Regions from separate parts of the Mesorhizobium sp. WSM4806 genome, predicted to be linked through region 1. Evidence: predicted binding sites of a transcription regulator. Region 1 holds the regulator's gene; each other region holds the start of a gene.

Region 1 (3,369 bases):
CTCCAACATCAGGCTGATGGAAAAGACCGGCGGCAAATCCGGCGACTACAAGGCGGACGCCCAGGGGGCAGGCCGATAATGGCGCTGCTTGCGGTCGCCCAGGCGCTCGAGCACCTGCTTGAGGACGCTGCGCCCTTGCAGGCTGAAAGCGTCGCCCTGATGGACGCCGCCGACCGCGTGCTGGCGGAGCCGCTCATCGCGCTCCGCACCCAGCCGCCATTCAACGCGTCGGCCATGGACGGCTATGCCGTGCGGGCCGACGATGTCGCCTCCGTGCCCGCGAGACTTTCGGTGATCGGCATGGCGCCGGCCGGACGCGGCTTTGCCGGGACAGTCGGCCCGGCGCAGGCCGTGCGCATCTTCACCGGCGCGCCGCTTCCCGCTGGCGCCGACACCATCGTCATCCAGGAGAATGTCCGCGACCTCGGCGGCGGCATCGTCGAAGTGACCGCGCCGACGGTTGAAGGCCGCAACATCCGCCGCCTCGGGCTCGATTTCTCGCAGGGCGACGCGCTGCTGGAGAAAGGCCGCCTGCTTGATCCGGCGGCATTGTCGCTGGCGGCATCGGCCAACCACCAACAGGTCAGCGTGGTGAAACGGCCGCTGGTCGCCATCATCGCCACCGGCGACGAATTGCTGCCGCCGGGCAGCGACCTTGGCCCCGACCAGATCATCTCCTCCAATGCCTATGGCGTCGCCGCCGCGGCCCGCTCGGTCGGCGCCTGCGCACTCGATCTCGGCATCGCCCCCGACCGCAAGGAGGCGATCGCCGCGCTGGTGAAAAAAGCCGTCGCCGCAGGCGCGGACGTCATCGTTACGCTGGGCGGCGCCTCGGTCGGCGACCACGACCTCGTCCATGACGTGCTGACCGGTGAAGGCATGGCGCTCGATTTCTGGAAAATCGCCATGCGGCCCGGCAAGCCACTGATGTTCGGGCGGCTGGGCGACATCCGCTGCATCGGCCTGCCCGGCAATCCGGTGGCCAGCCTGGTCTGCACGCAGCTCTTTCTGAAGCCGCTGCTGGCGCGGCTCGGCGGCCGCGCTTTCCGCCAGGACATGCGTCAGGCGCGGCTTGGCGCCGCCATGCCGGCCAACGATCTCAGACAGGACTATGTACGCGCGGTGGTGAAGGAAGAAGCCGGCACGCTTGAGGCAACGCCGTTCAGTATCCAGGATTCCTCGATGCTCAGAATGCTGGCCGACGCCAACGGACTGGTCGTGCGCGAGCCATTCGCTCCCGCGGCCGCAGCGGGCGCCGCCTGCAGCGTGCTGATGCTACGCTGAACAAAGCGTCAACACATTCATTAAACTTTAAATGGTTGCGGAACACAACTGGAACAGATAGTGTTTGTTCTGGGTTTGTTTTTCTGATTCTGTTGGGGGTCGCGATGCTGACACGCAAACAACATGAACTGCTGATGTTCATCCACGAGCGGCTGAAGGAAAGCGGCATTCCGCCCTCGTTCGACGAGATGAAGGAAGCGCTCGACCTCGCCTCCAAATCGGGGATCCACCGGCTGATCACGGCGCTGGAGGAACGCGGTTTCATTCGCCGCCTGCCCAACCGCGCCCGCGCGCTGGAGGTGCTGCGCCTGCCCGATTCGATCGCGCCGGGCCTCAATGCGGCGCGCAAATTCTCGCCGAGCGTCATTCAAGGCAGCCTTGGGCAAGGCGGCCTTGGACAGGGCGGCCTCGGACGGCAGATCAAGCCGGCGCCTTCGCGCATGCGTGCGGCCGGCAATGACGACGACGTCGTTGCCACCGTCTCCATACCGGTGATGGGCCGCATCGCTGCCGGTGTGCCGATCGACGCCATCCAGCACCAGACGCATTCGATCTCGGTGCCACCGGACATGATCACCGGCGGCACGCACTACGCGCTGGAGGTCAAGGGTGATTCGATGATCGAGGCCGGCATCTTCGACGGCGACACGGTCATCATCCGCAACGCCGACACCGCCCAGCCTGGCGAGATCATTGTCGCTCTGGTCGACGAGGAGGAAGCGACGCTGAAGCGATTCCGCCGCAAAGGTGCCTCGATCGCACTGGAAGCCGCCAATCCGGCCTACGAGACGCGCATCTTCGGGCCGGACCGGGTCAAGGTGCAGGGCAAGCTCGTCGGACTGATCCGGCGTTACTGAACGGCAGGCTTCTTGGGTTTCTCGGCCCTGAGGTATGGCGGCAGGCCCCTCGCCTCGCGCGAAAACCGCCGCTGCTCATGCCAGGGCCTGTATGGCTGTCTGACGGCAAAACGGATTTCTGCGCGCGTCGTCGCCGATAGCGGATCGAAGAAGACGGCGGCACTGCCCATGCGAGCGAGCTGCCGTTTGGTGACGACGAGAACCAGCGGGTTGCGGCAGGGTTTGTAATAGGCTGTGGCATCGTCGATGACGATCAAATCCGCAAAGGCACAGGCCGGCCGCGCGGTTTTGCGGTTGTCGGCGAGCGCAATGAGCGCGCCGGACGGATGCCGGGCCAAGCACAGGCCGGCAGTGCAGGTGAAAGGCGCTCCCGGCGGCAGGTCGGCCGGGTCGGCGATGTCGAACCGCACATCTCCTTTTTCGAATGTCTCCGGCTCGACGATCGTTGTTGAAACCAGCGCATGTTTCCAGTTGTCGGTGGTGAATTCGTTCGAACGCATCCGGTTGACGGCAAGTTCGCCGCCGCCGATCGGCAGCGCCACCAGATGCGCATCCTCCGAGATCAGCACGTCGGGGGTGCGCGTCTCGGAAATCGTCAGCAGGCCGGCGAGCGCAAAGGGAAGTGCCGCAAGCCGCAGCCATGTCGTCGCCATCGTGGCGATGACCAGGGCGACCGTCACCAGCAGAACCGATTGCAACGAAATCAGGCCGACTGCATCGACCGGCGAACGCTCCGAGATCCATCCCGAAATTGCAATCATCGCCGTCAGGCCCTTGCCCATCATGTAGAGGAAAGGGCCGTCGAGGCCGAAAGGCATTGCCAAGGCGCTGAGGACGGCCAGGAACATGACGATCGTGACGATCGGCATGACGGCCAGATTGGCGAACAGGCTGAGCGGCGAGACGCGCTGGAAGTGCCAGATGGCGAAGAGCGCGGTGGCGCTGCCGGCAATGATGGACGTCATTGCGATGGTGCCTGCCCCGGCGACGAGCTTGCGCGTGACGAAAGCGACCGGTGACCGTCGCTGTCGCGGCGCCTTGGCCTTGTCGGCACGATAGTCGGACCAACCGGCATAGGCGCCCACGAGAGCCGCAGTCGCGGCGAACGACATCTGGAAGCTTGCGCCGACCACCTCGTGCGGCGACACGACGATAACGGCGATGGCCGAAATCGCCAGGTTGCGCATGGTGAGTGCCGCCCGGTCGAACAGCACGGCGACAAGCATTA
Region 2 (3,369 bases), on a different contig from region 1:
GCGACGCGTGACCATTGACGCAGCCGAGCCGCGGCGCCTCGAGAATGGGTTTGGGCAACAGCAATCCATAGGCGACGACGACGGCGACATCGGCCCGCAAGGCGCGGAACGCCTGCTGCTCGGTCTCGTTCTTCAGCGACACCGGCGTCCGCACCTCGAGGCCCAGCCGCTCGGCCTCGCGCTGCACCGGCGACGGCGTCAGTTCCAGCCCCCGGCGACCGGCGGCGCGCGGCGGCTGAGTGTAGACGGCTCCAATCTCATGTCCGGCATCCGCGATCGCCCGCAGCGTCGGCACCGAGAATTCGGGCGTACCCATGAAGATGACGCGCAAGGGCATTTTGTTCCGGGTCCGGTCTTCGTCTGGCCGTTAAGTCGGCTCAGTCGAAGTCGCGAACTTTGCGGGTCGGCGACCGAAGTCGCGTTTCCTTTCTGCTTCGATTTCGTTCATGATCTTGGCGAATTCATCGCCATTGCGTTTTCAGCAGCGAAAGTCGCGCGAATAGCGTCCCATGCCGAAAGACCCGGCTCCAGCCTGGCTTGCCTTTCGGCGACCATGCCTTCGCGCAGAAGAGCTATCGCCTTGCCCGACAGGCTCTGGGCGCTCTTACGCGCCGCCTGCTCGATTTCCCGCTTCAAGGGTTCGGGAATATTTCTGATCAGCATGTCGCTCATCGGCGTCTCCATTTCCTGATCTGGAACAGGGTAGAGGGGCGCTGTCCCGCCAACATCTTCGAAAGGTTCAGCATCAAACTGCGCGAGTATCGCCCTATCCCACTAACTTGCCCGGCGCCTTGCTGCCTGATGGTTTGTCCCTGGCGAGCTTCTTGAACTTCTTCACCACCATGTCGCGCTTCAGCTTCGAGATGTGGTCGATGAACAGAACGCCGTTGAGATGGTCGATTTCGTGCTGCAGGCAAGTCGCCATCAGCCCTTCGGCCTCGATCTCCTGCAGCTTGCCGTCGCGATCGAGATATTTCACCCGCACGGCGGCAGGGCGCTCGACCTCGGCATAGTAATCCGGGATCGACAGGCACCCCTCCTCGTAGACCGAGCGCTGATCGGCGCTCTCAAGAATCTCGGGATTGATGAAGACATGCGGCACCGGCGGCTCGTCTTCCTTGGCGAGGTCGATCACCAGCATGCGCAGCGGTTCGCCGATCTGGATCGCCGCCAGACCAATGCCCGGCGCATCATACATCGTGTCCAGCATATCGTCGGCCAGTTTGCGCAAGGCGCCGTCGACGCGCTCGACCGGTTTCGAAACCTGGCGCAGGACGGGATCGGGAAGGATGATGAGCGGCTTGATCGACATGGCGTCTCACCTAAGACCTCGCACGAAAAGCGTCAACCGGGGCATTTGCAGCGGCGTTCACGTTTTGATCTGTGTCGTCAGGCCGAATCATCTATGCTGTCCGATATGAACGACCTGACCACCATCCTGTCCGAACCGATCGCCCGGCTCGGCGCCACCACGATCACGCTCGGCCACGTGCTGGCATTCGGCGCGGTCCTGTTCCTGGCCCTGTTCGTGGCGCTCGTCGTCGCGCTCTGGCGCTCGGCCAAGGCGCGTGCGGTGGCTGCCGCGGAAGCCGCCGACCACACCCGCGACGCCGAGGCGCGGATGGCCGGCATCCTGGCAAGCCAGGCCGAGATGCAGGGCCGCATGGGCGCCATCGCCGAAGTGTTCGGGGCGCGGCAGGCCGAACTCACGCAGTCGATCGGCCAGCGTCTCGACGCGATGACCGGCCGTCTCGGCCAGACCATGACCGAGCAGACGAAATCGACGCATGAAAGCCTCGCCAAACTGCAGGAGCGGCTGGCGGTCATCGATACAGCGCAAGGCAACATCCAGTCGCTCGCCAGCCAGGTCGTGCAACTTCAGGCAATCCTCTCCAACAAACAGACGCGCGGCGCCTTCGGCCAGTCGCGCATGGAGGCGATCGTCGCCGACGGCCTGCCGCACGGCGCCTATGAATTCCAGGCGACCCTGTCGAACGGCAGCCGGCCCGACTGCCTGGTGAAGATGCCGAACGGCGCGCCTGCACTCGCCATCGACGCCAAGTTTCCGCTGGAAGCCTGGAATGCCATCCGTGCCGCCGAAGGCGTCGATTTGCAGAAGGTCGCCGCACAAGCGTTTCGGCGTGATATCGAGGTGCATGTCCGCGATATTTCCGACAAATACCTGATCCAGGGCGAGACGCAGGACACCGCCTTCATGTTCGTGCCGTCGGAATCGGTATTCGCCGAGATCCACGAGAATTTCGAGGGGATTGTCCACAAGGCGCACCGCGCTCGCATCGTCATCGTCTCGCCGTCGCTGCTGATGCTGTCGATTCAGGTCATCCAGGCGATTCTCAAGGACGCCCGCATGCGCGAGCAGGCGCATTTGATCCAGGGCGAAGTCATCCGGCTGATGGAGGATGTCTCGCGCCTTGACGAGCGGGTGCGCAAGCTGCAGAGCCATTTCGGCCAGTCGGCCAAGGATATCGACGATATTCTCGTCTCGACGTCGAAGGTGACCAAGCGCGGCCAGAAGATCGAGGCGCTGGAGTTCGGCGCGCAGCCGGCGGAAGGCGACGCCGGATCGGCGGCCAACGCGAAGACCGAAGCGGGAGCGCGCGTCGCCGACTCCAAGACCGGCCAATTGAGGCTAAGGGTGGTCGAAGGCGACGACTGAGAGGCTACTGCTCCTCGACGATCATTGTGCCTTCGAACTCCGGCAGCCAATGCAGCGCCGAGCGGTGCCAGATCTGCTTTCTCGGGATCAGTTGTTCGCGCTGCCGCGCCGTGCCGACCCTGATGCCATAGACTTTCGGCCCGTCGCCAACCGACGTGGCATAGAGGTGCGTACCGCACTCGCCGCAAAAGGCCTGGGCGCGCCTGGCGCCGCTCGCTGCGGTCTTGATGTAGATCTTCGGCGTGCCCTTGGTGATCCGGTAGCGCTCCTCCGGCGCCGGCACGGTCACCCGAAACGCTGTTCCGGTCAGCTGCTGACAATCGATGCAGTGACAAATACTGGTGTTGTCCGGATCGACCTCCGCCTCGTAGGTAATGGCGCCGCAATGGCACCCGCCGTCGATTTTCATCTTCGTTCCTCCCTTCAGCCGCGCCTCGACGTGTTGGAGCTTAACGGCGCAGCCGCCGAAGCTCCACACAGGCATTCACAACGCGGCAAACCATCCGCTGGTTCAAGGCTGCTGCGTCGACGCCTGTTCGATGACTTCTTCCGTCCAGACCTTGAAACCGGCCAGCGTGCCCGGCCCGAAAATATGGGTCAGCGGCACATCGGCTGCGTCGCGGCCGGAGGCGATCAGGATGCGGCCGATGCGCGGCGCATTGTTGCGCGGATCGAAGGCATGCCAGCGACCG
Region 3 (3,369 bases), on a different contig from region 1:
TGCCCAACGCCAGCATCCTGCTGCACCAGCCGTCAGGCGGTTTCCAGGGCCAGGCCTCCGACATCCAGCGCCACGCCGAAGGCATCCTCAGGACCAAGCGGCGCATGACCGAGCTTTACGCGCACCACTGTGGTCGCACGTTCGAAGAAGTCGAACGCACGCTCGACCGCGATCATTTCATGACCGCCGCGGAGGCAAAGACATGGGGCCTTGTCGACCATGTTTTTGACACGCGTAAGAGAGCGGCGTGAAAGGGTAGCCGGCTCATAAGCAACGTCGGTCAGCCGTTCGGCTAGTTTGATCGCCACCGGTCTGGCTTCGGCCAGAGTGCGGCGATACAGTCCGCCGATGTCTGAGATCTCACGCATTTGCTTGAACCGGCTGATTATCGGTATCGCCGTCGCGGCGATGACCTCCGGCGCGGCGTTCGCCGAAGACAGTTCACCGCCTTCGCAGAACGGCACGCTGCCCGGTGTGACCAACGACTATCGCATCGCCAAGCCGGCTGCCGAACCCGACGAGGCCGTGTCCAGCAACGGCCAGTTCAAGATCGGCGATACCGATGTCAGGATTTCCGGCAGCATAACCTTCGATGTCGGCGCGGGCTCGATGAAGGCCCCCCGGTGATAGGACACCTCCATCGGCCTTCATCGCTGCCACAATCTCAAGGCACTCGTGCGCCTGCGGCTCTGAAACGAACAGCCCCGCCGCTGCTTCCGCAAACGGTCGGGGCTTTTTTGGATCTGAAATCCAAACTTGCCGGGAGTACACTGCCGGCTTTTGATTTCGGATGCTTCGCGGCATTCAGCCGACGATCCGACTAGTAGTCTCTGATTTTAATGGGATCGGCAGGTCACGGTTTGTCGGGCGGCGCAGACGCCTGGCCCTGGCACTTATGCCTGCCGCGGCTCCAGCGACACGTGGAGCCTCAAGGGACTGTCCGGTGGAGTCATTCCTTTGCTCTCCTTTTCTGTCCATTGCGACTGGTGTCGTCCGAAGCGCATATCGCAAAGCCTGCGGCGTCTCGCAGGCCGCCTTGGGGCGGCGAGGCCATCGAAAGACGGTCGGCTTCGGTTGACGTTTGGAGTCTGCCCCCCTGAGCCCGAGACGTCAACAGTTGGATAGCCGATTTACCAAAAACGTGATCGCTTGTGTGGCGAATCCGAACTTTGCATCCGTTTTGAGCAGCGCGACGTCGGCTGTGGTTTACATGAACGCATTTGTCAGGAGCGTGTTCGGCCTTTGTTCTTTCCGCTTGCTCGCCCGCGCGAAAGACGGTTAAAGGCTTGGTCGAGAGTTCTCTCGAAACGGTGGCGAAATTACCTACATAGGGGATGGTCGGGACAACCTGCCATCCCACGAGATTCCAGATCTGAGGCGGCGACCGGCGATGGCCGACCATAAATATCTTTCCATTCGCGGGGCGCGCGAACACAATCTGAAGAATGTCGATCTCGACCTGCCGCGTGACAGCCTGATCGTCATGACCGGGCTGTCGGGGTCAGGCAAGTCGTCGCTTGCCTTCGACACCATCTATGCCGAGGGCCAGCGCCGCTACGTCGAGAGCCTGTCGGCCTATGCGCGGCAGTTCCTCGAAATGATGCAGAAGCCTGATGTCGACCAGATCGACGGCTTGTCGCCGGCCATCTCCATCGAGCAGAAGACCACGTCGAAGAACCCGCGCTCGACGGTTGGCACCGTCACCGAGATCTACGACTATATGCGGCTGCTGTTCGCGCGCGTCGGCATCCCCTATTCGCCGGCCACCGGCCTGCCGATCGAGAGCCAGACGGTGTCGCAGATGGTCGACCGCGTGCTGGCGGTCGAGGAAGGCACGCGTCTGTTCATCCTGGCGCCGATGGTGCGAGGCCGCAAAGGCGAATACCGCAAGGAACTGCTGGAGCTGCAGAAAAAGGGTTTTCAGCGCGTCAAGGTCGACGGTGTTTTTTACGAAATCGCCGACGTGCCGGCGCTGGACAAGAAGTACAAGCATGACCTCGACGTCGTCGTCGACCGCATCGTTGTGCGCGGCGATCTGGCGACGCGGCTTGCCGATTCCATCGAGACCGCGCTGAAGCTCGCCGACGGGCTGGCGGTGGCCGAATTCGCCGACCGGCCGCTCGACGCCAGCCAGACCGGCGAGGATTCGGTCAACAAATCGAAGAATGAGACGCATGAGCGCATCCTGTTCTCCGAAAAATTCGCCTGCCCGGTGTCCGGCTTCACCATTCCCGAGATCGAGCCCAGGCTGTTTTCCTTCAACAACCCGTTCGGCGCCTGCCCGACCTGCGACGGCCTCGGCAGCCAGCGCGCCATCGACGCCAGCCTGATCGTGCCCGACGACAATCTGTCGCTGCGCGCCGGCGCCGTCAGCCCATGGGCGAAATCGACCTCACCCTATTACGTGCAGACGCTCGAGGCGCTGGGCAAGGCTTATGGCTTCAAGCTCGGCGACAAGTTCCGCGACCTGAGCGAAGAGGCAAAGCAAGCCATCCTGCACGGCACCGGCGAGCGCGAGGTCACTTTCCAGTACGATGACGGCCTGCGCTCCTACCAGACGACAAAGACATTCGAAGGCGTCATCCCCAATCTCGAGCGGCGCTGGAAGGAAACCGAATCCGCCTGGATGCGCGAGGAGATCGAGCGCTTCATGTCGGCCACGCCTTGCCCGGCCTGCCGCGGCTACCGGCTGAAGCCGGAAGCGCTGGCGGTGAAGATTGCCGGCAAGCATATCGGCGAGGTCACCGAGCTGTCGATCCGCAAGGCCGACCAATGGTTCACCGAGCTGCCCGCCGCACTCAGCGACAAGCAGAACGAGATCGCGGTGCGCGTACTCAAGGAAATCCGCGAGCGGCTGCGCTTCCTCAACGATGTCGGGCTCGACTACCTGACGCTGTCGCGCAATTCCGGCACGCTGTCGGGCGGCGAGAGCCAGCGCATACGGCTGGCTTCGCAGATCGGCTCCGGCCTCACCGGCGTGCTCTATGTGCTGGACGAGCCGTCGATCGGCCTGCACCAGCGCGACAATGCGCGCCTGCTCGACACGCTGAAGCATTTGCGCGACATCGGCAACACGGTGATCGTCGTCGAGCATGACGAGGACGCCATCCTGCATGCCGACTATGTCGTCGATATCGGCCCGGCCGCCGGCATCCACGGCGGCCACATCATCGCGCAGGGAACGCCGCAGCAGATCATGGCCAGCCCCGCCTCGATCACCGGCAAATATCTGTCCGGCGAGCTCGAAGTGGCGACGCCGGCGGTGCGGCGCGAGGCCAAGAAGAACCGGCGCCTGAAGATCGTCGGCGCGCGCGGCAACAATCTGAAGAATGTTACCGCCGAAATCCCGCTCGGCACCTTCACCGCCGT

What was found. The regulator LexA, encoded in region 1, represses DNA repair genes until DNA is damaged. The targets are predictions, from matches to a motif close to TGTTCNNNNTGTGTTCNG.
Region 2: AC0L2M_RS10790 (DNA recombination protein RmuC) is a predicted target of LexA. The motif match lies at 1,367-1,384, and genes of this name have one in related genera.
Region 3: uvrA (excinuclease ABC subunit UvrA) is a predicted target of LexA. The motif match lies at 1,233-1,250, and genes of this name have one in related genera.

Annotation. Positions count from the first base shown of each region.
Region 1 covers NZ_JBVVQZ010000041.1:4,331-7,699, reverse strand. Annotated here, with positions in the region: gene moaC (cyclic pyranopterin monophosphate synthase MoaC) at 1-79, shown strand, start outside; gene AC0L2M_RS33940 (molybdopterin molybdotransferase MoeA) at 79-1,284, shown strand; gene lexA (transcriptional repressor LexA) at 1,389-2,141, shown strand; gene AC0L2M_RS33930 (ComEC/Rec2 family competence protein) at 2,135-3,369, opposite strand, start outside.
Region 2 covers NZ_JBVVQZ010000005.1:276,820-280,188, reverse strand. Annotated here, with positions in the region: gene fmt (methionyl-tRNA formyltransferase) at 1-337, opposite strand, end outside; gene AC0L2M_RS10800 (plasmid stabilization protein) at 445-672, opposite strand; gene def (peptide deformylase) at 767-1,312, opposite strand; gene AC0L2M_RS10790 (DNA recombination protein RmuC) at 1,418-2,677, shown strand; gene AC0L2M_RS10785 (GFA family protein) at 2,682-3,086, opposite strand; gene AC0L2M_RS10780 (transglutaminase-like domain-containing protein) at 3,189-3,369, opposite strand, start outside.
Region 3 covers NZ_JBVVQZ010000009.1:75,698-79,066, forward strand. Annotated here, with positions in the region: gene AC0L2M_RS15610 (ATP-dependent Clp protease proteolytic subunit) at 1-251, shown strand, start outside; gene AC0L2M_RS15615 (hypothetical protein) at 409-627, shown strand; gene uvrA (excinuclease ABC subunit UvrA) at 1,391-3,369, shown strand, end outside.